DNA from 3 places in the Cytobacillus sp. EB106-05-05-XG126 genome. Region 1 is predicted to be linked to each of the others. Evidence: predicted binding sites of a transcription regulator. Region 1 holds the regulator's gene; each other region holds the start of a gene.

Region 1 (5,265 bases):
GTTTACCCACTCGCCAGTAGCAGCGTTGAAGCCTGTTCCAACTGCTTCGCGCTTTAAGCGGTCAACAATAACTGAACCTTCAAGGCCAGCATTGTGAGCAATTGTGCGTACAGGCTCTTCCATCGCACGAAGTACGATGTTGATGCCTGTTGCTTCATCGCCTTCAGCCTGGATAGAAGCCACTTTGTTGTATACGTTTAGAAGGGCAACACCACCACCGGAAACAATTCCTTCTTCTACAGCTGCACGTGTAGAGTTAAGGGCGTCTTCGATGCGAAGCTTGCGCTCTTTCAATTCAGTTTCAGTAGCAGCACCAACTTTAACCACTGCCACACCGCCAGCTAGCTTAGCAAGGCGCTCTTGTAATTTTTCGCGGTCAAATTCAGAAGTAGTTTCTTCCATTTGAGTGCGGATCTGGTTCACACGGCCGCCGATTTGCGCGCTGTCTCCAGCACCTTCAACGATTGTCGTGTTTTCTTTTGAAACAACCACTTTAGAAGCGCGTCCTAAAGAATCGATTGTAGCAGATTTAAGGTCACGGCCTAGCTCTTCAGTGATTACTTCACCGCCAGTCAGGATCGCGATATCTTCAAGCATTGCTTTACGGCGGTCACCGAAGCCAGGAGCTTTAACCGCTACTGCATTGAATGTTCCGCGAAGCTTATTAACTACTAGTGTAGCAAGTGCTTCACCTTCAACATCTTCAGCTACAAGCAATAATGGCTTGCCTTGCTGTACAACCTGCTCAAGTACAGGAAGGATTTCCTGGATGCTTGTGATCTTCTTATCAGTGATTAAGATATAAGGGTTTTCAAGAACCGCTTCCATCTTATCAGAATCTGTAACCATGTATGGAGAAGCATATCCGCGGTCAAATTGCATACCTTCTACCACATCAAGCTCAGTTGTGAATCCTTTAGATTCTTCGATTGTGATAACACCGTCGTTGCCAACGCGCTCCATTGCTTCAGCGATCAGCTGTCCAACTTCATTGTCAGCAGCAGAAATCGCAGCAACCTGTGCGATAGACTCTTTGTTTTCGATAGGCTTTGAAATAGCTTTTAACTCTTCAACAGCAGTAGAAACCGCCTTTTCAATTCCTTTGCGGATGCCCATTGGGTTAGCACCTGCAGTTACGTTCTTAAGGCCTTCACGGATCATTGCCTGTGCAAGAACAGTTGCAGTTGTTGTACCGTCACCGGCAACATCATTTGTTTTGCTTGCTACTTCAGCAACAAGCTTCGCACCCATGTTTTCGAAAGCATCTTCAAGTTCGATTTCCTTCGCAATTGTCACACCATCATTAGTGATTAATGGAGAACCGAATTTCTTCTCAAGAACCACGTTGCGTCCTTTAGGTCCAAGAGTTACTTTTACCGCATTTGCAAGGGAATCTACACCGCGAAGCATGGCGCGGCGGGCTTCTTCACTAAATTTAATCTCTTTAGCCATTGATAAAAACCTCCTCAAAAATTTTAACTTTATCTTTTAATAATCTGTCTGGAACGGCGATTAGCCAATTACAGCAAGAATGTCATTTTCACGTAAAATTAAATATTCTTTGCCTTCGTACTTTACTTCAGTACCAGCATATTTTGAGAAGATGATACGGTCGCCGTCAGCAACTTCAAGGGCAACACGCTCACCATTTTCAAGAACGCGGCCAGTCCCCACAGCTACAACTTTGCCTTCTTGAGGCTTCTCTTTAGCAGTGTCCGGCAGTACGATGCCGCTTGCAGTTTTTTCTTCAGTTTCAACAAGCTCGATAATGATTCGATCACCTAGTGGCTTTAACAAGTGAAACAACCTCCTCAAATAATATGTAAATATTTTTATTTATTAGCACTCTCTCTGTATGAGTGCTAACACAATTATTATATTAATGAATCTCCTTTCTATTTGCAAGGGTGAAGCTTAAATTTTTTATAAAAAAATTCATTCGTGCCTGCACGCTATTTTTCGACACGGACAACCTCTTAAGTATGCTGCAGAAACACATATTTTAACCATAACAGGTCTCTCCTTGGTGCTGATATTTGAAACCCGCTCCATATAAAGAGTACAATGGCTTTAGGACTTGTTTCCAACACTCAGATTAAGGAGTAAAACATTTTGAAGAAGGAATACTGGATTATATTAATCGCCTATATTGCCATGCAGCTTTCAAGCTTATTTGGCGTTCCGCTCGTTTTATTAGCTGCCGATGCCCTGGGACAGAATCCAGAGAATATGCAGATTCTTGCTGTGGCCTACTGGCTCGTAATCAGTTTCACAATCACGCTGATCATTACGCTTCTATTACTAAGGAAAGAAATGAAACGGGGATTGGATAGGGATGCCTCTTCTGTTGCAGGCTCTGTGGGCTGGGCTATTGGAGGCATATTCTTGGCCCTGATTGCTCAAGCTACTGCTGCAAGTATTGAAAACCTGATTGGCATTGAAATGGGATCTGAAAATACACAGCAGATTATCAGGATTATTGAAGCATCGCCAATCGTCATTTTAATCAGTTCGGTCATCGGGCCAATCCTTGAGGAAATCGTCTTTAGAAAGATTATTTTTGGCTCTCTTCATAAGCGCTTCAACTTCTTCCTTTCAGCCCTGATCAGCTCGGTCATTTTTGCTCTGGCCCATTTTGAGCCTGAACATGTACTGTTATACTCAGCAATGGGATTCACCTTTGCCTTTTTATATGTCAAGACGAAGCGGATCATCGTGCCGATTTTTGCCCATGTGGCGATGAACACCTTCGTCGCGGTTGTTCAGCTGAATCAGGATAATATACAAAAGTGGTTAAAGGAAATGGAAAACATGCAGAGCTTTATCAGCTTTTTCTAGCTGGAGAAATGTTTTAAACGTACTGGGGGATTATCATGAGAAGCACACCTTTGTTTTCAGGCTTTATTTACATCCTTCTCGGATGTCTTTTCACCTTTATAGCCATCCAGAATACCCAGCGGGAAGAAACCTGGGGATTCTTTACTTATTTTCTTATCTTAATTGCCACATTTGATTTTGCCACCGGTCTACGGATGGTTGGCCAGCATTTTAAAATGAAAAAATGAGCCCGCAAAAGGCTCATTTTTTTTACACTTCTTCAGGATAATTTTTCAGAAAATAAACCAATGACTGCAATTCCACTGCCAGATCGATATGGTGAATCCGAATCGAGGACGGCACAGTGAGCCTCGCGGGTGTAAAGTTAAGGATTCCTTTTATTTTCGCATTCACCATCCGATCGGTAATCGTCTGGGCAGGCGGTGCAGGCACCGTTAGAATCGCAACCTGAATATTATTTTTAACTATCACTTCTTCAAGGTCATCCATATGATGGACCGGCACATCGCCGATTTTCGTGCCAACCTTGCTCTTATCCACATCAAATGCCACTTCTATTTTCGTATTATTATTTTTAAGAAAATTATAGTTAAGAAAGGCTGTACCTAAATTCCCTACCCCGACCAAAGCGACTTTGGTAAGCTCGTCCTGGTCAAGAGTCTTCCGAAAGAAGCCCAGCAGGTAATTCACATTATATCCATAGCCTTTTTTCCCTAACGCACCGAAGTACGAAAAGTCACGGCGAATCGTTGCAGAATCCACTTTAACCGCCTCACTCAATTCTGCTGATGAGACTCTTTGTTTGCCGGAGGAATGAAGGTTTTTTAGGAAGCGGTAATATAAAGGCAGCCGTTTAGCTGTTGCCTGCGGTATCTTAATTGGTTCATTGGCCATTCGTCCATCCCCATTTCTTATGATGAATTAATTTCGTTTAAAATCTCCGTTTTTGCCGCCTGTTTTCTCTATTAAAAAGGTTGGCCCAATTACCATTCCTTTATCTACAGCCTTGCACATATCATAAACGGTCAGCGCACAGACAGAAGCAGCTGTTAACGCTTCCATTTCCACACCCGTATTTCCTTTTGTTTTAACAGAAGCTGTAATGATGAGGTCGTACTCTTCCTCTTCTGCTTTCCATGAAAATGAAATGTCCACACCTTTAAGCGGCAGCGGATGGCACATCGGAATAATGTCCCATGTTTTCTTGCTCGCCATAATGCCTGCCGTTTGTGCAACAGCAAGTACATCCCCTTTTTTCATGGAGTTGGATGTGATCTTCTCGTATATCTCCTGATTCACCGTAATACTTGACTGAGCGATGGCCGTCCTTGCCGTCTCAGGCTTATCGCTGACATCTACCATTTTTGCCCTGCCCTCTTGATTAAAATGAGTAAAATCCGCCATTTAAAAACACCTCTCTTCAAAATCATACACTATTTTTCCGTTACTTTGTATGTGCTTTGTAAGGTTCTTCACATATTTATTTACCTTTTTTTATGATTCAATGCCCTTCAGGTGTGCTTATAGTCCTGTCTCCTTTATTGCCGAACATATATGAATGAGTTACACTTACTCTATACCCGAGGTGAAAGAACATGATACTATTACAAGTCAATCAGCTGGCAAAAAGTTTTGGAGCTGATCCCATTTTAACGAATATAAAGCTTGAAGTACAAACCAGGGACCGGATTGCCCTTGTAGGGCGCAATGGTGCAGGAAAATCCACCCTTTTGAAAATAATTGCCGGACACATGGCATATGATTCCGGTGAGATTATAAAGCCAAAGGAAGTAACCATTGGCTATCTTGCACAAAATACCGGACTGGAATCGGAATTATCCATTTGGGATGAAATGCTGACTGTTTTCAGTCATTTGCAGAAGCAGGAAAAACAGCTCCGCAACCTTGAAGAACAAATGGCAGATTCCGATATCCTCAGTAATTCTGATGCCTATGAACGCGTATTGAAAGATTACGACAAACTTCAGGTTGATTTCAAAGAAAATGGCGGCTATCAATATGAAGCAGATATCCGTTCCATTCTCCATGGACTCAATTTCAGCTCATTGGGCTATGATACTAAAATTTCGTCATTGAGCGGCGGACAGCGAACAAGGTTGGCCCTTGGTAAACTTCTGCTGACAAAGCCTGATATTTTAATTCTGGATGAGCCTACCAACCACCTTGATATTGAAACATTATCGTGGCTTGAACAATACCTCCAGGGATACAGCGGTGCTATTCTAATCGTATCACATGACCGGTATTTCCTTGATAAGGTCGTTTCCCAGGTTTACGAGATTTCCCGCCACCAAATAAGAAAGTACCCGGGAAACTACAGTTCCTATTTGGATCAAAAAGCCGCTAATTTTGAAAAAGAAATGAAGCAATTCGAGAAACAGCAGGAAGAAATCGCTAAGCTGCAGG
Region 2 (5,265 bases), on a different contig from region 1:
GCCATTCCATCATGAAATCAAACTTCTCCATCACTTCCTCATATTGAAGGATGTCTGATGTTATTGGGGCATAGGCCGGGCCGACCTGAATGCCCAGTTTTTCATCCTTGCCGCCATTAATGCTATATAAGAGGGCCTTTGCAAGGTTGGCTCTTGCTCCGAAAAATTGCATTTGTTTTCCTAGTTCCATGGCAGAAACACAGCAGGCGATTCCATAATCATCGCCATACTCGGGAAGCATGATATCGTCGTTTTCGTATTGGATTGAACTTGTTTCGATTGACATCCTGGCACAATATTTTTTAAAGTTCTCAGGAAGCTTGGAGGACCATAATACCGTTAAGTTCGGTTCCGGAGCAGGACCAAGATTTCTAAGGGTATGAAGGAAGCGGAAAGAATTCTTTGTTACAAGCGGGCGGCCATCAAGCGCCATCCCGCCAATGGACTCTGTAACCCACGTAGGGTCACCGCTGAATAATTCATTATAATCAGGCGTTCTGGCGAATTTTACGAGACGCAGCTTCATGACAAAGTGATCAACCAGCTCCTGAGCTTCCGTCTCGGTAAGTACCCCGTTCTTAATGTCTCTTTCTATGAAAATATCAAGAAAAGTGGAAACACGGCCAAGACTCATAGCGGCACCATTTTGTTCCTTGATGGCAGCAAGATAAGCGAAATACAGCCACTGGAAAGCTTCAAGAGCATTTCCTGCAGGCTTTGATATATCAAAACCGTAGCTGTTTGCCAGCTGCTTCAGTTCCTTCAGAGCCCTGATCTGTTCTGAAATTTCTTCCCTCAATCGAATATTTTCTTCCGTCATTACACTTGAGGTCGATTTCATATCAGCTTTTTTCGCTTCAATCAAGCGGTCAGCCCCATAAAGGGCAACCCTGCGGTAATCTCCGATAATCCTGCCCCGGCCATATGCATCAGGCAGTCCGGTAATAATGCCAGCTTTACGGGCAAGCTTCATTTCATCCGTATAGGCATCAAACACGCCCTGGTTATGTGTTTTGCGATAGTCCGTAAATATCTTTTCAATGTCTTTGCTGGCTTCATAGCCGTATGCTTCACAGGCAGCCACAGCCATGCGGACTCCGCCAAATGGCTGAAGAGAGCGCTTAAACGGCTGATCAGTCTGGACACCTACAATTTTTTCTTTATCCTGAACGAGATAACCAGGTCCATGTGAGGTAATAGTGGAGACGATTTCTGTGTCCATATCGAGCACGCCGCCTTGTTCCCGCTCCTTTTTGGTGAGAGCCATTACTTTTTCCCATAATAATGATGTAGCTTCTGTAGGACCTTTCAAAAATGATTCATCCCCGGAAAAAGGTGTAAAGTTCTTTAATATAAAATCTCTAACATCAATTTCACGTGTCCAAATGCCTTCTTTAAAGCCGTTCCATCTTTCCATGCCAGTTCACCTCAAAGAGATTATTTGTATAACAGTTGTTACAACTTTACTATACTATCAATATAACAGATTTAATGTGAAATAAATCACAAACATTTTGAACGTATTGTGAAATATAGTTATTATGCAACTTCAGACAAAAAGTGTATTACAAAACCATCCAGAGTCTGTGAACTGTTATACACAGATGAAAATCCGACCATAAAAACTGATAGAAATTATATGAAATTCTTACATTCGGCGCCAACAATTACCTGTTTATTAGAGTAGAAGTTTTTGATTAAATATAAATATGAAAACACTATCAAAACTTTCATTCATTTTAATGTTGTCTGTCGCACTTGTCTTTGGATTCAATTTTGATGCAAAAGCATCAACAGTACATACCGTTCAGCCAGGGGATACGATGTGGAAGATTGCCATGAAGTATCATGTGGGTGTTCCTGAAATCATTAATGCCAACGGGCAGATTTCAAACCCGAACTTCATTTATCCCGGACAAAAGGTGAATATCCCTACTCTTTCAAAAGCCACAACAGGCGTTGAAGAACAAGTAGTTCAGCTTGTTAACCAGGAAAGGGCAAAGTACGGATTAAAGCCGCTGAAATCAAATTGGGAGCTTGCGAGAGTAGCAAGGTACAAATCTCAGGATATGATTAATAAGAGATATTTCGATCATAACTCACCTACATACGGAAGCCCGTTTGATATGATGAAGAGCTTCGGAATTACCTACAGAACTGCTGGGGAAAACATTGCTGCCGGGCAAAGAACTCCTCAGGAAGTGGTAACAGCGTGGATGAACAGTGAGGGTCACCGCAAAAATATCCTATCTGCGAACTTCACAGAAATCGGAGTAGGTTACGCACAGGGCGGAACTTACGGACACTATTGGACACAAATGTTTATTGGGAGATAAGAGGAAAAGCTCCAGCGCCTTGCCCACCCCCGACACCTCGAGGGGGCAAGCTGCTTGCGCTAGACAGTAAAGAAAAGCACCGGAATAATCCGGTGCTTTTGCTTTGCCCATTAATCTACTACAATATAAGCAATCATAGGTCCGCTATTATCCTTATCCGGATGAGTAAGACAAATAAGACGGTATACGCCTTCTTTATCAAATTGAAGAGGGACCACTGTTTCTTCGGCTTTCTTTACAACACCCTTAATATCGGTTCCTTCGATGATATAAGGATGTTCCATTCCGTTGACTCCCCAAATCTTCAGGTTAACCTTTTCATCTTTTTCCAGAAAAATGGTTCCCGGATCCCAGCGATATGCTTCGATTTCCTTGCCATCAGGCAGCTTGGCTTTAAATTCTCCTGTAACCATATGGATTTCCCGGACTTTTTCGCCTTCGTTCTGGTTTAATACCGCCAAACTGTCAGACTTTGAAAAAAACCATACAGATGCAGAAACAATGACTGAAAATATGATGACAAAGACAATGATGCTGCGTTTCTTTAATACAAGAAAAGGCATGGTCATACTCCTTCCAAAATTAGTTGTCCATATATAGATATGCTTTAAGGGCATCATAACTTGTCTACTATTTGCGGGATTTTTCCGATTTTTCTTTACAGCTGCTGAAAAATTATTTCATAATAGATTTAAGAAAGGAAGTGGCAGCATGTACAAGGTACTTGTGGCCAATCGGGATGAGTACGATACAAAGGGTATAGAGTGGCTGTTGAAATCTTCCATGAACGCATGGGATGTGGAGTCTGCTGAAGATGAGGCAGGGCTTATTAAAAAGCTTGAGACTTTTCAGCCCGATCTGCTGATTTTTGAACTTGATCTGATAAAGGAAGATAGATACAGCTCTTTCTTAAAAACCATTCAAATTATAGGGCCGGATCTTATTGCACTTACAATGGAAGCGACCTTTGCACAGGCAAAGCGAGCCATTGACATGGGTGTAGCCGATTTGATACTTAAGCCCATTTCAGCTGATATTTTATTGAAATCTGCACGAAACATTCAGAGGCGACAAAAGCTGAAAGCTCCAGCTGCTGAAAAAAGCTCCAGCATAAAAGCAGATAAAAATTTCAATTACCAGGATATATTTTTAGAAACGAAAGATCCGGCAGAGCCTTTTCTTTCCATTGGCATAAAAACTGAAAATGTGCTCGAGCTTCCAATTTTATATGAATTTCTGGAAAGCTATGCGTTCCAGAAACGAGTCGATTATTTTATTTTAAGTGACATGGTATTGATAATTGCTGAAAAATCGGGCGTATCGTGGAAAGAGGAAAGCGTCAAATTTATGAGGAATTGGCAGGAAACCTCACCTGAACCAATTGCCATCAGCATTCATACTGGCCAGGAAGGTCAGAATACTCTCAAAAGCCATTATGATGCGAATAGAAAACTGATGGAGTTAACATTTTTCAGGGGGTTTAATCAGGTAATTGAGGAAGCATCGCTGCCTAAATGGCTTTCAATTGATCCGTTCTTAACTCCCGAGGAACAGAGCAGCTGGATTGATTTCCTGAATCAGGCTGATTTAGAAGGGATCAAATCATGGTTTTCCAAAGAATTTCTTATATTGGAAGATCCATATCCGGAACCCGGCCTAATCAGAATCCGGCTGACCAGTATTCTTGCGCAAATCCGCAGGCATATGAAGACATTCCGCCTTGCGGACGGAGAAATGGAGAAGGAATACCTTCGTTTATTCCAGACGATCCTATATTCGCCATTGATCTACCGGATTATTAACAAAATGATCAGCTTCATTTCATATGTGTTTGAGACCATTCGATCTGATAAGAAACTGAAGCTGGATCTTACAGACAGAGTCCAATTCTTTATAGAAACAAATTACTGGGACTCTTCAATTACGCTTGAAAGGGCAGCTGAATATGCAGATCGAAATCCAAACTATATTAGCTCCATGCTGGCAAAAAAATGCGGCAAATCATTTCGGGAGCTCCTTAATGAAACCCGGATCAGGCAATCTGCCAAGCTGCTGCTGGAATCAGAAATGAGCATAAAAGAAATCTCATCTGTCTGCGGTTTTCGAAATCAGCAATACTTCAATAAAGTGTTCAGTAAAATTAAAGGTATACCACCTAATCAATTTAGAAAAAGTATGCACAAAACCTCCTTTTAAATGGGGGTTTTATTTTTGTTGTTTTTTATAAAAACACCAATATTAATATAAAAATAGACATAATTCAAGAATATAATCTTATATTTTTACAAAAAACCAAACCTAATTATTCTACTTTTCAGACATTTCTCATTATAAAATTTAAATATGAGATAACATTGGAGGGATAACAATGAAAGCGGAAACAAAAAGGGAAATTAAAAATTATCAAGGCAGTGAGCTCCACGCAAAGGGCTGGATTCAGGAAGCGGCACTTCGTATGCTTATGAATAATTTAGACAAAGAGGTTGCAGAGATTCCGGAAGAACTGGTTGTTTACGGCGGCATAGGGAAGGCTGCCCGAAATTGGGATTGCTATGATGCAATTGTAAAAACACTGCATGAATTAGAAGACGATGAAACACTACTTGTTCAATCCGGAAAGCCGGTTGCGGTATTTAAATCACATAAAGATGCACCAAAGGTATTGATCGCCAACTCGAATCTGGTGCCGGCCTGGGCAAACTGGGATACGTTCCATGAGCTTGATAAGAAAGGCCTGATGATGTATGGCCAAATGACAGCGGGAAGCTGGATTTACATCGGAAGCCAAGGAATCGTCCAAGGAACCTATGAAACATTTGCCGAGCTTGGCAGGCAGCACTTCTCCGGCTCACTGAAACAGACGATTACGTTAACAGCAGGCCTTGGCGGAATGGGTGGCGCTCAGCCGCTCGCCGTAACCATGAATGAT
Region 3 (5,265 bases), on a different contig from region 1:
CCTGCAGAATTTTTGGCTATTTCCACATATTTTCTGGCTTCCTGAAATAATCTGTTACCCATCGCTATATTCCTCCGAGGGATGATTCTTTCACATTAGCTAGTTTTTGGGCTTCCGCCTCAGCATAGGTCATGTGGTACGGGATACGCTCATCATGCTTACTAACAGTATCAGCACCCTGTTGAACGAAGCGTTTTGATTTATTACGTTTACCCATTCGAATCCCCTCCATGAAAGAGTTTGAAGCCGCAATTGGGCTGCTTCATCTTTAGTATGCTCTAAAGGAAGGATTTAAAAAGGGGATTTAATGGTTTCAATTTAATTCCTTTTGGTCAGCTGCTTAAAGAGCTTTAAGATTTAATAAGTCATTTAGATAAATGCCGATTCCATCTTCCTCATTGGTTAATGTGACCTCTTTGGCAATATTTTTCACCTGGTCGATCGCATTGCCCATGGCAATCCCGTAGCCTGCAAATTCAAGCATTTCGAGATCATTGTCCTCATCGCCAAAAGCAATGATCCGCTCGGGCGGTATTTGGAAATAATCAGCTGCTTTTTTGAGGCCAACAGCTTTATTCAGTCCCGTTTTCACGATTTCAATGACATGCCAGGGAGCCGCCCATCTGCGGTGGTCAATTACTTCGGCATGGACCTCGGAAAGATGATTTCTGATGGATTTTACATGTTCCTCATCAGTATGTATCAGCATGCTTGTCGGATTATCTTTTAAGTAACTGCGCAAATCTCCGGTCGTAATATTCGGATCGCCAAAACCGAAGATGTCGAGAAGCTTCTCATCATGGTAGTGCAAATAAACATCATCAATAACTTCTGCCACGATATTATGAATAGTATAGCTATTAACGGCTTCGACAATTTCCTTTGCCACGTTCATTTGCAGTGGTGTGTGGTAAACACCCCAATTATGGTCTTTAGGATGATGTATGTATGCACCATTGAAATTGACAATCGGCGTAGTCAAACCCATTTCACGATAGTATATTTCACTCGAGCGAAATGGCCTTCCAGTGGCAATCATTACTTCATGCCCTTGTTCACGTGCCTTTTGAATAATCATTTTAGTTTTAGCCGAGATGGTTTTGTCATCTTTTAATAATGTGCCATCAAGGTCCAATGCAATTAAATGTTTTTCTGCCATAAGATCTCCTTCTAAGCGCTCAGCACTTTTATAATAATAATGTAATTGCAGCCAGCGGACTGCAGCGCATTGCTTATATTGAAGTATGCCCCGCTTTTCTTTTAAGTGTAAAGGTTTTGGAAAAGAAAAGTCCACATGTTAAACTGAAAATATAGAAAGAATTTACATAAGACAAGAGCTTAAGCTTTTACAAAATCATTTTATACATATATGTTATCAATATTATAATAATTTTGTAAAAAAATTCATCTTGGTACAACAGGTTTAGGAGGAAAAAATGTGGTTGTTATTGAGCGTAAGCTTATCAGAGAAATTCCTGTTCTTGAACTTGCCAGACAGGAAATAAAAGGGGAACCCCTGCCTTTTATCATTTTTGTTCATGGGTTTACGAGTGCCAAAGAACATAATCTGCATTATGCCTATCTGCTTGCAGAAAAGGGGTTTAGGGTAGTGCTGCCGGACACCTTATTTCATGGGGAAAGATCCGAGGGCTTATCAGGCAGCGATTTAAACTTCAAGCTTTGGGATATTGTTCTGAATACCATTGCGGAATTGAACATAATCAGGAATGTCTATGAGGATAGGGACCTGATTGACCAGGGAAGAATAGGGCTTGTGGGCACCTCCATGGGGGGAATAGTCACTTTGGGCGCCCTGACACAGTATGACTGGGTCAAAACTGCAGTTAGCCTTATGGGTATGCCATATTATGAAAAGTTTGCTCAGCTTCAGCTTGATGAACTTAAGAAAAATAATATTAAGGTTCCGCTCACAAATGAAGAACTTGCAGATCTTCTGAGAATCCTTAGGGAGCGTGATCTGAGCCTTCAGCCAGAAAAGCTTGGCGGAAGGCCGCTCATGTTCTGGCATGGCAAGAAGGACCCGGTTGTTCCTTATTCCTATACATACCAATTTTATGAGACCATCCAGCCCCTGTATAGTGACTCACCTGAAAACCTCCTGTTTATATCAGATGAACAGGCGGGGCATAAAGTCAGCAGGGAGGGGCTGCTTGAAACAGTTAAATGGTTTGAGGAACATTTATAACCTGTATTTTTTCAATTCATTTAAATTTTTGTTAAGATAAAGATAGTAAATAATGAAGGAGTGCTGCAGATATGGATCAGGATTTAAAAGACAGCATAATGGGTGCACTGGAGCTTGTAGTAGACCCTGAGCTGGGGATAGACATTGTAAATTTAGGCTTGGTATATGATGTGAAAATGGAAGAGGAAGGGAAAGCTATAGTTGATATGACTCTTACTTCCATGGGCTGTCCTTTGGCAGGCACAATTGTTGAACAAGTAAAGTCAGCGCTGGCAGATATCCCTGAAGTAAAAGACACTGAAGTGAATATTGTCTGGAACCCGCCTTGGTCCAAGGACAAAATGTCCCGCTATGCAAAAATTGCACTTGGCGTACGATAAAATTTAAGCTCAAAACAGCAGGAGTATTTCCTGCTGTTTTTTTGTGCCCTTGTGAGGTAGTTCACTTATTTCACATGCCGATTATCCTATAATAACAATGGAAAGACAAAATATAGTTGCTTTGCGTTGACAAATGGCAGGGAGTAAGGCCATTAAGGAGGCATTACTAATGGGATTTGATAGAGATTTTAATAAAGACCCTTTTATTGTGATATGGGAATTAACAAGGGCATGCCAGCTAAAATGTCTGCACTGCCGTGCGGAGGCACAATATAGGAGAGATCCGAGAGAACTTTCCTTTGAAGAAGGAATGGCCCTGATTGACCAAATCAGGGAAATGAATAATCCTATGCTTGTGTTTACGGGTGGAGATCCATTAATGAGGCAGGATGTATTCGACATTGCCGAATATGCAGTGAAAAAGGGCGTTCGTGTCTCCATGACGCCCAGTGCGACACCAAATGTAACGAAAGAAGCTATTGAAAAAGCCAAACAGGTCGGTTTAGCTCGATGGGCGTTCAGCCTTGATGGGCCAAATGCAGAAATTCACGACCACTTTAGAGGGACTTCCGGTTCCTACGATTTAACGATTGAAAGGATTAAATATCTGCACGAGCTTGAAATTCCAGTCCAGATTAATACAGTGATCTCACGTTATAATATCGATTACCTTGAGGAAATGGCACAGGTTGTAGAAGAACTCAAATGTGTTCTTTGGAGTGTGTTCTTCCTCGTCCCAACAGGGAGAGGGCAGGAAAAGGATATGATCTCACCGGTTGAGCATGAGAAGGTTTTTACATGGCTGTATAACTTAAGCAAAAAGGTTTCCTTCGATATTAAGACAACAGCTGCCCAGCATTATCGCCGAGTTGTCATTCAGCAAAAAATGAAGGAAGCAAAAGATCAAAATGAGGATATTCAATATCTCGATGCACTTACACAGCAAGGGCTGACGGGTTCTATAGATGGTTTAGGCAGGGCGCCTAAAGGAGTAAATGACGGAAACGGGTTTGTTTTCATTTCACACGTTGGGGACGTTTATCCAAGCGGGCTTTTGCCTGTTAAAGCAGGAAATGTAAGGGAACAGCCGCTCGCTGAAATATACAGGGAATCACCCATCTTTAAAGATCTCAGAAATCCTGATAAATATAAAGGGAAATGCGGCCAATGCGAATTCCGTTATGTTTGCGGAGGATCGAGATCACGTGCATTTGCCATGACAGGGGATTATATGGAAAGCGAGCCGTTTTGTGTATATATTCCTAAGGCACTTAGAACGAAAGCAGCAAAAGCATAAAGGAGTAAAGGAGTGCATCATGACTGCACTCCTATTCAATGCTGCAGTATACGGCAGGGCAATTTTCACAGCCTATTTCATTTTTTAAATACTCTAGATCTTTAACTGTAATTTTTCCATTTATTATTGAAATAATGCCGTCCTTCTTCAGTTCGCCCAGTATCCGGTTGGTGCTCTCTCTGGAGGTGCCGCAGAAATTTCCAAGTTCCTGATTCGTAAGTGGCAGATCAATGAGTATGCCGTCATTTACTTTTATTCCATAGCTGTTAGTCATTCTGATAAGAGTTGAATACAGGGCACCTTTTTTTCCATTGAGCACGAGATCTCTGAATTTGGTCTGTGTATTGCGGAAATGGTCGCTCATCCATTTCATAAATTCATAGGCCAGAGTACTATTTTTAAAAATCTCCTTTTCCAGGACATCTTTTTTTATTACAGCTACCTCACCAGCTTCAAGAACTAAAGCATTCAATAAATATTTAGGATCGCTGGTAAATAAGGTCAGCTCACCAATGATTTCATTTTCCCCGCATAGCCTGAAGGTGAGTTCCCTGCCGTCCGCTGTTATCTTGCTGATTTGAATCTTGCCGGAAAGGATGATATATAGCTCATCAGCATCCATGCCTTCCTGAAAAATATAAGCCCCTTTCTGTGTTTTCATATGCCGGTCAGCGAAATGAAGAAGCTCTTTAATCTCAATGGAATGTGTCTGTTTAATGGCTGTATGAGCCATGGGAATCCTCCTTCATATAACAACTGTCTTTTCTCACAATAATATCATTTGTATAGTGAAAACATTGCCGGCTTTTGTGTCTTTATTGTGGCATTTTCTATAGAAATGGTCAGTCTTAACTAATAAACAGCAATTCCCTATTAACATTACAGCGATTGTATGTTCTAATAGTAAAAGCCCTTAATTTGAGATACTGGGTTATTTCTGTTATTTTAAGGGAAAGGCTAAAATATACCTCTGTATAGAAAGCTTAATAAAGTCACTCTTTAAATGGAGTTGAACGGAATGGCTAAAATAATTATTAAAGATAAATTGAATAGACCTTTAAGAGACCTGCGCATTTCTGTCATTGACCGCTGTAATTTCCGCTGCCAATATTGCATGCCGGCAGAAATCTTCGGTCCTGATTTTGCTTTTCTTCCAAAAAGCGAGCTGCTCAGCTATGAAGAAATTGAACGGCTGGCTAAAATCTTCGTAAGCCTTGGAGTGGAGAAGATCAGGTTAACAGGCGGGGAGCCCCTTATGAGAAAGGACATGCCTAAACTTGTTAAAATGCTTTCAGACATTGAGGGATTAAAAGATATTGGACTAACCACCAACGGAGTATTGCTTCCCAAACATGCGAAGGACTTAAAGGAAGCAGGACTGT

The links. Region 1 encodes Rex, which represses fermentation and respiration genes when NADH is low (regulators of the CRP and FNR family bind a similar motif). Its sites were predicted from a motif close to TTGTGAAATATTTCACAA; they were not measured.
Region 2: pflB (formate C-acetyltransferase) is a predicted target of Rex. The motif match lies at 1,492-1,509, and genes of this name have one in related genera.
Region 3: AC3WTL_RS09770 (TIGR04053 family radical SAM/SPASM domain-containing protein) is a predicted target of Rex. The motif match lies at 2,636-2,653, and genes of this name have one in related genera.

The regions. Positions count from the first base shown of each region.
Region 1 is NZ_JBYTDU010000019.1:4,350-9,614, reverse strand. It holds gene groL (chaperonin GroEL) at 1-1,452, opposite strand, end outside; gene groES (co-chaperone GroES) at 1,513-1,797, opposite strand; gene AC3WTL_RS23080 (CPBP family intramembrane glutamic endopeptidase) at 2,113-2,838, shown strand; gene AC3WTL_RS23075 (YdiK family protein) at 2,874-3,065, shown strand; gene AC3WTL_RS23070 (redox-sensing transcriptional repressor Rex) at 3,088-3,732, opposite strand; gene moaC (cyclic pyranopterin monophosphate synthase MoaC) at 3,760-4,242, opposite strand; gene AC3WTL_RS23060 (ABC transporter ATP-binding protein) at 4,434-5,265, shown strand, end outside.
Region 2 is NZ_JBYTDU010000001.1:1,055,270-1,060,534, forward strand. It holds gene pflB (formate C-acetyltransferase) at 1-1,417, opposite strand, end outside; gene safA (SafA/ExsA family spore coat assembly protein) at 1,710-2,336, shown strand; gene AC3WTL_RS05290 (cupredoxin domain-containing protein) at 2,447-2,899, opposite strand; gene AC3WTL_RS05295 (response regulator transcription factor) at 3,048-4,532, shown strand; gene hutU (urocanate hydratase) at 4,705-5,265, shown strand, end outside.
Region 3 is NZ_JBYTDU010000001.1:1,969,227-1,974,491, reverse strand. It holds gene AC3WTL_RS09795 (DUF3813 domain-containing protein) at 1-62, opposite strand, end outside; gene AC3WTL_RS09790 (hypothetical protein) at 65-217, opposite strand; gene AC3WTL_RS09785 (Cof-type HAD-IIB family hydrolase) at 341-1,159, opposite strand; gene AC3WTL_RS09780 (alpha/beta fold hydrolase) at 1,439-2,206, shown strand; gene AC3WTL_RS09775 (metal-sulfur cluster assembly factor) at 2,278-2,586, shown strand; gene AC3WTL_RS09770 (TIGR04053 family radical SAM/SPASM domain-containing protein) at 2,756-3,883, shown strand; gene AC3WTL_RS09765 (Crp/Fnr family transcriptional regulator) at 3,915-4,616, opposite strand; gene moaA (GTP 3',8-cyclase MoaA) at 4,902-5,265, shown strand, end outside.